Regions from separate parts of the Streptomyces sp. NBC_01089 genome, predicted to be linked through region 2. Evidence: predicted binding sites of a transcription regulator. Region 2 holds the regulator's gene; the other holds the start of a gene.

Region 1 (7,559 bases), 1.1 Mb from region 2:
ATGCCCAGCGGGAATGCGGGCCTGTGGGCCTGCGGGCCTGCGGGCCTGCTAGCGGTCGAGGCCGCAGACGGCCCGTCCCGGCCGCTGGACGCTGCCGGACTCCTGCACCAGGCCGGTGCCGGCCTCGTCGTGGATCTGCCGTACGGCGAACGTCGCCGTCACCACGGCGGCGCGGGCGTGCCCGAGCGCCTCCCGGGCGGAGTCCACATCACGGCCGGCCCTGGGGAGCCCTTCGACCACGTCGGCCGCGCACTCGATGAGATGCAGCGCGGCCCGCGCCAGCCGGTCGTCGCACGGAAAACCCTGAGCCACCGCCTTGTGGGCCGTCTCCAGCAGCGCTGTCGCGGTCAGCTGGGTGTCTGTTTCGGTCACGGCTGAGGTCCCCTCGATAGGTCGGTCCACGTCGATAGGTCGGTCCGCGCCGGCGCCGGTCGAGCACGATTCTGTTGCCGCGCCCGGGATCCCGGAAGGGTCACATCCATGCAGGTGCAGAGAACTGCACCGCGACCAGGGCGAGTTCACGGCCCGGCGGCCCGCACGGCGGCACGCCGGGCCTTTAGACTCGGCGGTCAGCCATCTTGACCGCAGGGGAGCATGCTGTGCGCAGTACCGCAGTGACAGGCAACGGCGACCGCATCAGGTGGGTCGAACTCCCGGGCGCCGAGCCCTCACGTGTCTATCTGCACGGCCTCGGCGCGACCTCACCCGCCTACTTCGCCGAAGTCGCGGTCCACCCGCTGCTGGCGGGCCGCAGGTCGCTCCTGATGGACATGCTCGGCCACGGCATCAGCGACCGCCCCACCGACTTCGGCTACACCCTGGAGGCGCACGCCGACGCCCTCGCGGCGGCCCTCACCGCGGCGGGCGTCTCCGGCGCCGAGGTCGTCGCGCACAGCATGGGCGGCTCGGCGGCGATCGTCCTCGCCGCGCGCCACCCGGAGCTGGTCTCCCGCCTCGTCCTGATCGACGCCAACCTCGACCCCCTGGTGCCCACGCTGGGAACGCTCGGCAGCAGCGGCATCGCCGCCTACTCCGAGGAGGAGTTCCTCGCGTACGGCTGGGCCGAGGTACGCGACCAGGCCGGGGCCCACTGGTGGTCCACCATGCGGCTGGCGGGCCGGGAGGCCCTGCACCGGAGCGCCACCCACCTGGCCCACGGCAGCACACCACCGATGCGCGAGCTGCTGCTCGGCCTGAAGATCCCGCGCGCCTTCCTGTACCCGGAGGCCGACGGCGCCCTCCCCGGCGCCGACGGCCTGACCGCGGCGGGCGTATCAGTGACCGCGATCCCGGACTGCGGGCACAACATCATGCTGGACAACCCGGACGCGTTCGTCAGGGCCACGGCAACAGCACTCGGGGCCGCCTCGGAGCCGGGAGCCTGAGCCTGACGTTCCGAGCGCTCTTCACAGTGCCGGGACGGAGCGCCTGATCTTCCACCCAACCACCCTCGCCGCGCACCCTGTTGACCAACCGTGACCGACTTGCCACGGGCAGTTGCCAGGCTCTAGCGTGCTCGCAGACGTGCCCCCTTACACGCGACGGCAGGCCCCTGCCCACGGCTGTGCCCGCGCCGCCGAAGCCCGGGCGGCCGCGATCCGGTCGCCCGAGAGGACCCGCACATGACCGTTCAGCTCATTCGTGCCGGAAGCGGGGCAGGATGGAGGCGAGGAGGCGACGCCATGACCCCCAGCCCCGCTGACCACGCCCAGATGTCCGTCGAGGACTTCGAGGAGCTCGCCCGCCATGCTCCCGAGACGGTGCGGCTCGAATTCATCAACGGAAAGCTCGGAGTCAAAGCCATGCCCGATGGCAATCACGGCGAGATCTTCATGTGGCTGATGCGTCAGTGCATGCAGCAGCGCCCTGATCTGAACCTCATGCCCGAGCGTGGACTTCAGGTCGAGAAATACCGCAAGGGCCGGGCCCGCACGGACGGGACGCTGGTCCCCCGCGGGCACTTCAAGGGGCATGGCGAGTGGTCCGTCACCGATGGCGCTCTCCTCGTGGTCGAGATCACCTCCCATGACCGGGACACCAACCGCCGTGACCGCGTCGAGAAGCCCGTGGCGTACGCCGAGGCGGAGATTCCCGTCTATCTCCTCATCGACCGCGAGGACAACGCCGTGACGGTGTTCAGCAGCCCGAAGGGCGGCACCTATCAGGAGAATGTCTCGTACCCCTACGGGAAAGCCGTCGAGCTGCCCTCTCCGCTCGGTATCACCCTGGAGACCGAGGAACTCAAGGAGTACGCAGACTGACGCTCGCGGAGCCCGGTGAGTGCACCGCCGAAGCAACCGCGAACGCCCGAGGGCGGTACCCCTTCGAGAAGGGGTACCGCCCTCGGTCCGTACTGCTTGCCGTACTGCTGCTGGAGCAGCCGATCCTCGTTGCGAGCCGAGGATCAGAAGTCCATGTCACCGCCCGGCATGCCGCCCGGGGCGCCGCCGGGGGCGGCCTTCTCCGGCTTGTCGGCGATGACGGCCTCGGTGGTGAGGAACAGCGCGGCGATCGACGCGGCGTTCTGCAGCGCGGAGCGCGTGACCTTCGCCGGGTCGATGATGCCCTCGGCGATCATGTCGACGTACTCGCCGGTCGCGGCGTTCAGACCGTGGCCGACCGTCAGGTTGCGGACCTTCTCGACGACGACTCCGCCTTCGAGACCACCGTTGACGGCGATCTGCTTCAGCGGGGCCTCCAGGGCGAGCTTCACGGCGTTGGCGCCGGTCGACTCGTCACCCTCGAGCTCAAGCTTCTCGAACACCGCGGAAGCCTGGAGCAGGGCCACGCCACCACCGGCGACGATGCCCTCCTCGACGGCCGCCTTCGCGTTGCGAACGGCGTCCTCGATGCGGTGCTTGCGCTCCTTGAGCTCGACCTCGGTCGCGGCACCGGCCTTGATGACCGCAACACCGCCGGCGAGCTTCGCCAGGCGCTCCTGCAGCTTCTCGCGGTCGTAGTCGCTGTCCGAGTTCTCGATCTCGGCACGGATCTGGTTGACGCGGCCCTGGACCTGGTCGCTGTCACCGGCACCGTCGACGATCGTGGTCTCGTCCTTGGTGATGACGACCTTGCGGGCGCGGCCGAGCAGGTCGAGACCGGCGCTCTCCAGCTTGAGGCCGACCTCCTCGGAGATGACCGTGCCACCGGTGAGGATGGCGATGTCGCCGAGCATGGCCTTGCGGCGGTCGCCGAAGCCCGGGGCCTTGACGGCGACGGACTTGAAGGTGCCGCGGATCTTGTTGACGACCAGGGTCGACAGCGCCTCGCCCTCGACGTCCTCCGCGATGATCAGCAGCGCCTTGCCGGACTGCATGACCTTCTCGAGCAGCGGAAGGAGGTCCTTCACGTTGCCGATCTTGGAGTTGACGATCAGGATGTACGGGTCGTCGAGCGACGCCTCCATACGCTCCATGTCGGTGGCGAAGTACGCCGAGATGTAGCCCTTGTCGAAGCGCATGCCCTCGGTGAGCTCAAGCTCGAGACCGAAGGTCTGCGACTCCTCGACGGTGATGACGCCTTCCTTGCCGACCTTGTCCATCGCCTCGGCGATGAGCTCGCCGATCTGGGTGTCAGCGGCGGAGATGGAGGCGGTCGAAGCGATCTGCTCCTTGGTCTCCACGTCCTTGGCCTGCTCCAGGAGAGCGGCGGAGACGGCCTCGACGGCCTTCTCGATGCCACGCTTCAGGGCCATCGGGTTGGCACCGGCGGCGACGTTGCGGAGGCCCTCACGAACCAGCGCCTGCGCGAGGACGGTCGCGGTGGTCGTACCGTCACCGGCGACGTCGTCCGTCTTCTTGGCGACCTCCTTGACCAGCTCGGCGCCGATCTTCTCGTACGGGTCCTCGAGCTCGATCTCCTTGGCGATGGAAACACCATCGTTGGTGATCGTGGGGGCGCCCCACTTCTTCTCAAGGACGACGTTGCGGCCCTTGGGGCCGAGGGTGACCTTGACGGCGTCGGCGAGCTGGTTCATCCCGCGCTCGAGACCGCGCCGTGCCTCCTCGTCGAACGCGATGATCTTGGCCATGTGAAGTGGTCCTCCCGGACAGGGGGTGGAAAGCGTCAGACCTGGCGGTGCCCGCGACGGACGGCCTGCTTGCCCGGTGGTTCCTTGCCCCACCCGGCCCGCGAGCCTCACCAACCCGGCCCTTCTGTCACTCTCACTGGGAGAGTGCTAACGCCAATGATTAGCACTCGACCCCTGCGAGTGCAAGCGCCTTCGATGGATGCGACCCCTGGCCCGGGACAGCCCGGACGCGCGAGAGGCCCGCTCCCCTCTGTGGGGTGCGGGCCTCTCGTGCGTGAGTGGGCCGGTGGCCGATCGCGCCGAGATCAGACGGCGAGTTTGACCATGTCCGCCTGCGGACCCTTCTGGCCCTGCGAGATCTCGAACTCGACTCGCTGACCTTCTTCAAGGGTGCGGTAGCCGTCCATCTGAATCGCGCTGTAGTGGACGAAAACATCCGCACCACCGTCGACCGCGATGAAGCCGTACCCCTTCTCCGCGTTGAACCACTTGACGGTGCCCTGAGCCATGCCTAACTCCCCTATTACTGGCCCTTGCACAGAGCCCGCACTTCGCGGGATCCGGGTCAGACCTTGCGCCGGAACGCGTCGACCGCGGCTGAATGTATCTGCCCAACTGCCCTCTGCAACAGGTCAATCGGACGAGAATTCTGAGCGAGACCGACCGCACCATTGGGCGGATTCCCGAGGATCCCCGGGCAAGTCGGGCCGGGCAAAGGGCACTTAGGCCGCAAAGAGATCGAGCACATTGCCCACACATTGGCGCCGGCTCAGCAGCTCACGGCGCGGACGATCAAGGGGGCTGCCCCAACTCTACCGTGTTCAACCATGCAGAATTGCCCCCTCCGCCTGGGGTGCGGAGAGGGCAATAGGCATAGCGGACAGCAGAGCGGCGAGTGCCCCGGAGGGCACGCCGCGGCGCCGGAGAGGGCGCTCAGCCGCCGGCGACGGCCGGGATGATGGAAATGCCCGCGCCGTCGGGCGTGGCCGTCTCCAGGCCCTGCTCGAAGCGCACGTCGTCGTCGTTCACGTACACGTTCACGAAGCGGCGCAGCTTGCCCTGGTCGTCCAGGACGCGGGCCGCGATGCCGGTGTGGTTCTTCTCCAGGTCGGCGATGACCTCGGAGAGGGTGCCGCCGTCGGCGGCGACCTCGGCCTGGCCGCCCGTGTAGGTGCGGAGGATGGTGGGGATACGGACCTTGACGCTCATGCGGATTGCCTTCCGGGGATGGGCAGCGGTGTCAGACGGTGGACGGCGGGCCGGCCGGTGGACGGGGCGGCCGGTGGACGGCGGGTCAGGCGCCCGTGGCCAGACCCGCCTCGCGGAACGCGTCCAGGGTCGGACGGATCGTCGCGGTCGGGCCGGACGTCGGGGCGACCGCGTCCAGGGTCTTGAGGCCGTCGCCCGTGTTCAGTACGACGGTGGTGAGGGACGGGTCGAGCAGACCGGCCTCGATGAGCTTCTTCGTGACGCCGACGGTCACACCGCCCGCGGTCTCGGCGAAGATGCCCTCGGTGCGGGCCAGCAGCTTGATCGCGTCGACGATCTGCGCGTCGTTGACGTCCTCGACGGCGCCGCCGGTGCGGCGGGCGATGTCCAGGACGTACGGGCCGTCCGCCGGGTTGCCGATCGCCAGGGACTTGGCGATCGTGTCCGGCTTCTGCGGCCGTACGACGTCGTGCCCGGCCTTGAACGCGGTGGAGACCGGCGAACAGCCCTCGGCCTGCGCGCCGAAGATCTTGTACGGCTTGTCCTCGACCAGGCCGAGCTTGATCAGCTCCTGGAGCCCCTTGTCGATCTTCGTGAGCTGGGAGCCGGAAGCGATCGGGATGACGATCTGGTCCGGCAGCTGCCAGCCGAGCTGCTCGCAGATCTCGTACGCCAGGGTCTTGGAGCCCTCGCCGTAGTACGGGCGGAGGTTGACGTTGACGAAGCCCCAGCCCTCACCGATCGGGTCGCCGATGAGCTCGGAGCAGAAGCGGTTGACGTCGTCGTAGTTGCCCTCGATGCCGACCAGTTCGCCGCCGTACACCGCGGCCATCACGACCTTGCCCTGCTCCAGGTCGTGCGGGATGAACACGCAGGAGCGGAAGCCGGCGCGGGCAGCGGCGGCGCCGACGGCACCGGCCAGGTTGCCCGTGGAGGAGCAGGAGAGCGTGGTGAAGCCGAAGGCGCGGGCGGCCTCGACGGCGATGGCGACGACACGGTCCTTGAAGGAGTGCGTCGGATTGCCGGAGTCGTCCTTGATGTGCAGCGCGCCGGTGACACCCAGCTCACGGGCGAGGTTGTCGGCCTTGACGAGCTTGGTGAAGCCCGGGTTCAGGTTGGGCTGGTCGGCCACACCGGCGGGGACGGGCAGCAGCGGGGCGTAGCGCCAGATGCTGTTCGGGCCGGCCTCGATGCGCTTCTTCAGCTCGTCGGGGGAGCCGCTCGGCAGGTCGTACGCCACTTCGAGCGGCCCGAAACAGGACGCGCAGGCGAAGAGGGGGCCGAGCGGGAAACGCTCGCCGCACTCACGGCACGAGAGGGCCGCCGCGGGGCCGAGATCGACGGTCCCGGTGGAGTCGTTGGTGCTGGTGATGGTCTGCACAGCCATGGTGGCGAGGTCCTCTCCTCATCTTCCTCGCGACGTACTTCGCCACGAGACGGAATTGGCACCTTCCCCACCATGACCTCGCGGTCGGCGGAAGGTTGCCGGGACTTCTACGGGCCGTTCCCTCAGTCCCTCTGGATGAGCGCTTATGACGCGGGCCTCGAGGCCCGGCGTGTTTGTCCGCGAGTGCTGACCCCGGCATGCCGTGGCCATTCGCGTTGTTCAAGACTGTAACCGAAGGCCGGGACGGTTGAGATAGTCGTCCGAACCGCGAGATGGCTCACAGTCAAGGAGACGCGCCGTGCTGGAAGAGGTGGACCGCTGGCTGACCAGGCGTTCCTGGTCGGCGGCCGACCGTCCGCTGGACCGGCTGACCGCCGCCAAGCGCGGCACGACCGTGAGTGTCGTCCTGCCGGCGCTCAACGAGGAGGCGACGGTCGGGGCGATCGTCGAGACCATCCGGCGGGAGCTGATGGACACCCTGCCGGTGCCGCTCGTCGACGAGCTGGTGGTGATCGACTCCGGCTCCGCCGACCGTACGGCCGAGGCAGCGGCGGCCGCCGGGGCGCGGGTCGTGCACCGGGACGAGATCCTGCCGCGGATCCCGGCCGTGCCGGGCAAGGGCGAAGTGCTGTGGCGTTCGCTGCTGGTGACCGGCGGCGACATCGTCTGCTTCGTGGACGCGGACCTGCGGGAGTTCTCCGCGGACTTCGTCTCCGGGATCGTCGGACCGCTGCTGACCGACCCCGACGTGCAGTTCGTGAAGGCCATGTACGACCGGCCGCTCGGCGAGGCGGCCGGCCAGGGCGGGCGGGTGACCGAGCTGGTGGCGCGGCCGCTGCTCAATCTGCACTGGCCGCAGCTGGCCGGATTCGTCCAGCCGCTGGGCGGCGAGTACGCGGTGCGGCGCTCGCTGCTCGAACAGCTGCCGTTCCC
Region 2 (7,559 bases):
GCAGCTCAACGAGGGGCTCCAGCGCTGGCAGACGGTCAAGAAGTTCCGGCTGCTGCCGCGCGACCTGGACATCGAGCACGGTGAGCTGACGCCCAGCCTCAAGCTGAAGCGGCCGGTCGTCGAGCGCGAGTACAAGGGGCTCATCGAGGACATGTACGCGGGCTCCCGCGAGGCGTAACGGAAGCGGGGAAGGGGCAGGACCGGCGGCCGACCCCGCCGCCGGCCGCCCGCCCGTCACCCCCGCGGGCCCGGCCCCGGCATGGAATCCCCCACTCCGGCACGGCGCCGACCAGCGCTTTTCCCATCCGACACGGCCCATTTGAGTAACTCGACGCATATGGGCGGGCTCAGTCTGTCACTCTGTCGTTGTCGTCATCGGCGCAACGTCAGATCTGGTCAGGGAGCCACCGAGTGGGGTCCATTCCCGTGCAGAGGGAGACGGCGGTCCGTACCGCGCGCCCCTCCGGGCCACCGGCAGGCGTGCCGTCAGTGGTCCGTACCAGCCTGCCCGGCAACCCGCTGTCCCCGTCCGCCGCCCGCCGGTTCGTCCGGGCCGCGCTCGCCGACTGGACCGCGCTCGGGCTCCCCGCCGCCACCGGCTTCACCGACCAGCTCGCCGACGACTCCGTCCTGATCGCCAGCGAACTCGTCACCAACGCCGTCGTGCACGCGGGCACCACCGTCGAGATGCTCCTCCGGCTGGAGGGCGCGGCCGGCGAGGAGCAGCCCGCGCTGGTGATCGAGGTGTCCGACCACCACCCGTCCCGCGAGGTGCGCAGCGACCCGGATGACCACCAGGACGGCGCCCCTGAGTACGGCCGCGGGCTGCGGCTCGTCTCGACCCTGGCCGAGGCGTGGGGCATCACCTACCGCACCGGGCTCAAGACGGTCTGGACCCGGCTGCCGCTCGACGGGGGCGACCCGCAGTCCGCGTCAGGCAGCGACCGCCTGAGGCGCGGACTGCGCGCCTCCGAGATCCTCGCCCCCGCGCCCCGGCGCACCCAGGGCGAGGAACGCGAGTGGAGCAGCAGCGGGGCGCTCAGCTTCCTCGCCGAGGCGTCCGAACTGCTCGCCGGGCAGTTCGACGAGGACATGATCGCCGCGCTCGCCGGACAGCTCCTGGTGCCACGGCTCGGCGACTGGTGCGCCGTCTGGCTGGACCCGGAGGCGGGCGGCCCCGGACGCAGACCGAGACTCTCGCGGGTCTGGCACGCCCACGAGAGCCGGATCGACGAACTGCGGGCCGTCCTGGAGAAGGACCCGCCGCAGCTGCCCGAGTCCGCACGGGGCGGCGCCGTGACCCTGGAGTGGCCGGTCACCGACGGGACGGCGGGCGCCGAGGGCACGGTGCTCGGCTACCGGCTCCTTGCCGCGGGCCGGCCGCTGGGCACCCTGCTGCTCGGCCGCGCGGCCGGGCGCCGCGCCCACGAGGAAGTGGCCGCCCTGGTGGGCGACTTCGCGCGCCGGGTCGCGCTGGCGATCGGCGCCGCACGCCAGTACACCCGGCAGGCCACCATCAGCAGGGTCCTCCAGCGCGGGCTGCTGCCCAGCAGCGTCGCCGAGATCCCCGGCGTGGACAGCGCCCTCGTCTACGAGCCGCGCGGCGAGGGCGTCGCGGGCGGCGACTTCTACGACGTCTTCCCCGGCGACAGCGCGGGCGGCCGCTGGTGCTTCGCACTCGGCGACGTCCAGGGCAGCGGCCCGGAAGCCGCCGTCGTCACCGGACTCGCCCGCCCCTGGCTGCGGCTGCTCGCCCGCGAGGGCTACCAGGTGTCCGAGGTGCTCGACCGGCTCAACAAGCTGCTCCTCGACGACGCGATGGAGACCGCCGAGGCCGCGGCCCGGATGGTCGCGGTCGCGGGCGGCCAGGAGCTGCACGAGGACCCACAGTCCCGGTTCCTGTCGCTGCTCTACGGCGAGCTGGTGCCGCTGCCGGGCGGCGCGGGCGTGCGGTGCACCCTGGCGAGCGCGGGCCACCCGCTGCCGCTGCTGCTGAGCCCCGACGGCACCGTGCGGGCCGCCGCCGCACCGCAGATGCTGCTCGGCGTGGTCGAGGGCGTCACGTACGAGAGCGAGACGTTCGACCTGCTGCCCGGTGACACGCTGCTCTGTGTCACCGACGGTGTCACCGAGCGGCGGGCGGGCCCGCGCATGTTCGACGACGGCGACGGGCTCTCGGCCGAGCTGGCGGGCTGTACGGGGCTGACCGCGCAGGGCGTCGCCGAGCGGATCAAGCAGGCGGTGTACGCGTTCGGCGTGGAGCCGCTGGACGACGACATGGCGCTCCTGGTGCTGCGGGCGGAGTAGTTCCCGGCCCGGGGGACAATGGGGGCATGCCTTCCGTACTGCCCGATGGTGAGCCCATGCCCGATGACGGGGCGCTGCCCGGTCATGCCCTGGAGGGCGCGGGTGAGCGGCCGCTCGGGTTCTATCTGCACGTGCCCTACTGCGCGACGCGCTGCGGGTACTGCGACTTCAACACCTACACCGCCACCGAGCTGCGCGGCTCGGGCGGTGTGCTGGCCTCCCAGGACAACTACGCCTCGACCCTGACCGAAGAGGTCAGGCTGGCCCGCAAGGTGCTGGGGGACGACCCCAGGCCGGTCAGCACGGTGTTCGTCGGCGGCGGCACACCGACCCTGCTCGACGCGGCGGACCTGGTACGGATGCTCGCCGCGGTACGGGACGAGTTCGGCCTCGCCGAGGGCGCCGAGATCACCACCGAGGCCAACCCCGAGTCCGTCGGCCCGGAGTATCTGGCGGAGCTGCGGGCCGGCGGCTTCAACCGGATCTCGTTCGGGATGCAGAGCGCCCGGCAGCACGTCCTGAAGATCCTCGACCGCACCCACACCCCCGGCAGGCCCGAGGCGTGCGTCGCCGAGGCGCGCGCCGCGGGCTTCGAACACGTCAACCTCGACCTGATCTACGGCACGCCGGGGGAGTCCGACGACGACTGGCGGGCCTCGCTCGCGGCGGCGGTCGGCGCAGGTCCCGACCACATCTCCGCGTACGCCCTCATCGTCGAGGAGGGCACCCAGCTGGCCCGCCGGATCCGGCGCGGCGAGGTGCCCATGACGGACGACGACGAGCACGCGGACCGTTATCTGATCGCGGACTCGGTCCTGGCCGACGCGGGGTTCTCCTGGTACGAGGTCTCCAACTGGTCCACCACCGACGCGGGCCGGTGCCTCCACAACGAGCTGTACTGGCGCGGCGCGGACTGGTGGGGCGCGGGCCCCGGCGCGCACAGCCACATCGGCGGGGTGCGCTGGTGGAACGTGAAGCACCCCGGCGCGTACGCGGCCGCCCTGGCCGCCGGGAAGTCACCCGGCGCGGGCCGGGAGATCCTGCCCGCCGAGGACCGCAGGGTGGAGCGCATCCTGCTGGAGCTGCGGCTGCGCGACGGCTGCCCGCTGGACATCCTGGCCCCGGCCGGCCTGGCGGCGTCCCGGCGGGCGCTGGCGGACGGGCTGCTCGATCCGGCGGCCTACGGGTCGGGGCGTGCGGTGCTCACGCTGCGCGGGCGGCTGCTGGCCGACGCGGTGGTGCGGGATCTGGTGGACTGAGGCGGCGCCGCTCGCTGCCTGCGTCCGGCCCCGCTCCTCAAACGCCGGAGTGGCTGGAATCCTCCGGCGCCGTCACGAAGTCGATCAGCTCCTCGACGCGGCCCAGCAGTGCGGGCTCCAGGTCGCGGTAGGAGCGTACGCCCGACAGGATCCGCTGCCACGCGGCGCCGGTGTTCTCCGGCCAGCCCAGGGACCGGCACACGCCCGTCTTCCAGTCCTGGCCGCGCGGTACCGTCGGCCACCCCGCGATGCCCACGGACGACGGCTTCACCGCCTCCCACACATCGATGTAGGGGTGCCCCACCACCAGCGCGTGGTCGCTGGAGACCTCCGCCGCGATCCGGGACTCCTTCGAGCCCGGGACCAGGTGGTCGACCAGCACGCCGAGCCGCGCGTCCGCCGCAGGCCCGAACTCCGCGACGATCGCGGGCAGATCGTCGATGCCCTCCAGGTACTCGACGACGACGCCCTCGATCCGCAGGTCGTCACCCCAGACCCGCTCGACCAGCTCCGCGTCGTGCCGCCCCTCGACATAGATCCGGCCGGCCCGCGCCACGCGCGCCCTCGCGCCGGGCACCGCCAGTGAACCGGACGCCGTGCGGTGCGGGCGCTGCGGCGCCGCCGTGGGGCGTACGAGCGTGACCGGGCGCCCTTCGAGCAGGAAGGCGCGCGGCCCCATCGGGAACACCCGGTGCTTGCCGAACCGGTCCTCCAGGGTGACCGTCGGCCCCTCGGCCGTCTTCTCGCACCGGATCACCGCACCGCAGAACCCGGTGGCGATCTCCTCGACCACCAGATCGGGCTCGGCCGCGACCTCGCGGGCGGGTGTCTGCTTCTTCCACGGCGGCGTGAAGTCGGGGCTGTAGCTGCGCATTCCGCAGACGCTACGACACCCCGGAGCTCGCTGCCAGCACATCCCGCTGAGCGCGGACGAACGCGGCGTCGACCACGGCCCCGTGCCCCGGCACGTACAGCGCGTCATCGCCGCCCAGCGCCAGCAGCCGGTCCACCGCCGCCGGCCAGCGGGCGGGCAGCGCGTCCGGGCCCGCCTGCGGCTCCCCCGACTCCTCGACCAGGTCGCCGCAGAAGACGACAGGGCGGTCGCCGGGGACGAGCAGCGCCAGGTCGTGGCCGGTGTGGCCGGGGCCGCAGTTCACCAGGGTCACCCGGCGGCCGCCCAGGTCCAGGGTCAGCTCCCCGGAGACCTGATGGTGCGGAGCGACCAGCTGCGCCACCGCGTCGGCGGCCTCCACGGCCGGCACCCCGTGGCGTACCGCGTCCTCGCGCAGCGCTTCGGCCCCGCGCGAGCCCCGGGTGAGCAGCGCCCGGGTCCCCACCGCCCCGTACACCTGCACCCCGGCGAACGCGGCGGTGCCCAGCACATGGTCGAAGTGCGGGTGGCTCAGCGCGATGTGCGTCACCCGGCGGCCCAGCGCCGCCTCCGCGCGCATCCGGACCTCCCGGCCCTCGCGGAGCGTGGCACCCGTGTCGAAGAGCAGTGCGCCGAACCGGCCCGCCACAAGCCCGGCCGTCGCGTCCCAGCGCGGGAGCCGGCACCGGCCCACGCCCGGCGCCAGCGGTTCCCAGCCGGAGTCTTCCCAAGCGGCGTCCATACCGCGACGCTATCCCGGTCGGCGGAGACCGGCGCGACCGTGCGAAGGGCCGCCCTTGCCAGCGGTGAACCTCTCCGCCGTACACTGGGACGCTGCTGGCACTCGAACATTCCGAGTGCCAGGCAGGCCCGGATCGACAGCTGGAGGTGTGCGCGGGTGCTCAGCGAACGCAGACTCGAAGTGTTGCGCGCCATCGTCCAGGACTATGTGGGCACCGAGGAGCCGGTCGGCTCCAAGGCGCTCACCGAGCGGCACCGGCTCGGTGTCTCACCGGCCACCGTCCGCAACGACATGGCGGCCCTGGAGGACGAGGGGTTCATCGCGCAGCCGCACACGAGCGCGGGCCGCATCCCCACGGACAAGGGGTACCGGCTGTTCGTCGACCGGCTCGCGGGCGTCAAGCCCCTCTCGTCGCCCGAGCGGCGCGCCATCCAGAACTTCATGGACGGCGCGGTCGACCTCGACGACGTGGTGGGCCGGACCGTACGGCTGCTGGCGCAGCTCACCCGGCAGGTCGCCGTCGTGCAGTATCCGTCGCTGACCCGTTCCACGGTGCGGCATGTGGAGCTGCTCGCGCTGGCGCCCGCCCGGCTGATGCTCGTCCTGATCACGGACACCGGACGGGTCGAGCAGCGCATGATCGACTGCCCGGCGCCGTTCGGTGAGACATCTCTCGCGGATCTCAGGGCCCGGCTCAACAGCCGGGTGGTGGGACGCCGTTTCGCGGACGTACCACAATTGGTGCAGGACCTGCCCGAGTCATTCGAACAGGAAGACCGGGGTACGGTTTCCACGGTGCTCGCGACCTTGCTCGAAACGCTGGTCGAGGAGACCGAGGAACGGCTGATGATCGGCGGAACCGCCAATCTGACGCGATTCGGACATGACTTCCCACTGACCATCAGGCCGGTGCTGGAAGCGCTTGAGGAGCAGGTCGTGCTGCTCAAGCTGCTCGGTGAGGACTCGGGCATGACCGTACGCATCGGGCATGAGAATGCCCACGAGGGCCTGACGTCCACATCGGTCGTCGCCGTCGGCTACGGTTCGGGCGACGAGGCAGTCGCCAAACTCGGCGTGGTCGGACCGACCCGCATGGACTACCCCGGAACGATGGGAGCGGTACGCGCAGTGGCACGTTACGTCGGACAGATCCTGGCGGAGTCGTAAGTGGCCACGGACTATTACGCCGTTCTCGGCGTGCGCCGCGACGCTTCCCAGGACGAGATCAAGAAGGCATTCCGGCGATTGGCGCGCGAGCTCCACCCGGACGTCAACCCCGATCCCAAGACGCAGGAACGCTTCAAGGAGATCAACGCCGCCTACGAGGTGCTGTCGGACCCGCAGAAGAAGCAGGTCTACGACCTCGGCGGCGACCCGCTCTCGCAGGCGGGCGGCGGCGGAGCCGGCGGCTTCGGCCAGGGCGGCTTCGGCAACTTCTCGGACATCATGGACGCGTTCTTCGGTACGTCGTCCCAGCGCGGGCCGAGGTCGCGTACGCGGCGCGGCCAGGACGCGATGATCCGGCTGGAGATCGACCTCAACGAGTCGGCCTTCGGCACCACGAAGGACATCCAGGTCGACACCGCCGTGGTCTGTACGACCTGCAGCGGCGAGGGCGCGGCCCCCGGCACCTCGGCCCAGACCTGCGACATGTGCCGCGGCCGCGGTGAGGTCTCGCAGGTCACCCGGTCCTTCCTGGGCCAGGTCATGACCTCGCGGCCGTGCCCGCAGTGCCAGGGCTTCGGTACGGTCGTGCCGACCCCGTGCCCCGAGTGCGCGGGCGACGGGCGCATCCGCTCCCGCCGCACGCTGACGGTGAAGATCCCGGCCGGTGTCGACAACGGCACCCGGATCCAGCTCGCGGGCGAGGGCGAGGTCGGCCCCGGCGGCGGCCCCGCCGGTGACCTGTACGTCGAGATCCACGAGCTGCCGCACGCGGTCTTCCAGCGGCGGGGCGACGATCTGCACTGCACGGTGACGGTCCCCATGACGGCGGCGGCGCTCGGTACGAAGGTGCCGCTGGAGACGCTGGACGCGCTGGAGGAGGTCGACATCCGGCCGGGCACACAGTCCGGTCAGTCGATCCCGATGCACCAGCGCGGCATCACGCATCTGCGCGGCGGCGGCCGGGGCGACCTGATCGTGCACGTCGAGGTGCTCACCCCGACGAAGATGGACGCCGAACAGGAGCGTCTGCTGCGGGAGTTCTCCAAGCTGCGCGGCGAGGAACGGCCCACCGGCCAGTTCCAGCCGGGGCAGCAGGGGCTGTTCTCGCGGCTGAAGGACGCGTTCAACGGGCGGTAGCGGGGGCTGTTCTTTCTGCCGGGGGTCCGGGGGTCGTCCCCCGGGGGATGCAGTCAGCCCGGGCAGCAGGGGCTGT

What was found. Region 2 encodes HrcA, which represses chaperone genes, less so after heat shock. Its sites were predicted from a motif close to TTNGCACTCNGNNNNNCNGAGTGCNAA; they were not measured.
Region 1: the regulator HrcA is predicted to act here: its motif matches at 4,155-4,181, upstream of groL (chaperonin GroEL).

Annotation. Positions count from the first base shown of each region.
Region 1 is NZ_CP108660.1:4,668,138-4,675,696, reverse strand. Features, by position in the region: gene OG510_RS20925 (hypothetical protein) at 49-372, opposite strand; gene OG510_RS20920 (alpha/beta fold hydrolase) at 600-1,385, shown strand; gene OG510_RS20915 (Uma2 family endonuclease) at 1,683-2,261, shown strand; gene groL (chaperonin GroEL) at 2,405-4,030, opposite strand; gene OG510_RS20905 (cold-shock protein) at 4,336-4,539, opposite strand; gene OG510_RS20900 (MoaD/ThiS family protein) at 4,964-5,239, opposite strand; gene thrC (threonine synthase) at 5,325-6,626, opposite strand; SAM riboswitch class I at 6,642-6,768, opposite strand; gene OG510_RS20890 (glucosyl-3-phosphoglycerate synthase) at 6,925-7,559, shown strand, end outside.
Region 2 is NZ_CP108660.1:5,795,581-5,803,139, forward strand. Features, by position in the region: gene OG510_RS25980 (AMP-dependent synthetase/ligase) at 1-178, shown strand, start outside; gene OG510_RS25985 (SpoIIE family protein phosphatase) at 427-2,307, shown strand; gene hemW (radical SAM family heme chaperone HemW) at 2,364-3,566, shown strand; gene OG510_RS25995 (DUF3097 domain-containing protein) at 3,604-4,440, opposite strand; gene OG510_RS26000 (MBL fold metallo-hydrolase) at 4,451-5,179, opposite strand; gene hrcA (heat-inducible transcriptional repressor HrcA) at 5,336-6,346, shown strand; gene dnaJ (molecular chaperone DnaJ) at 6,347-7,483, shown strand.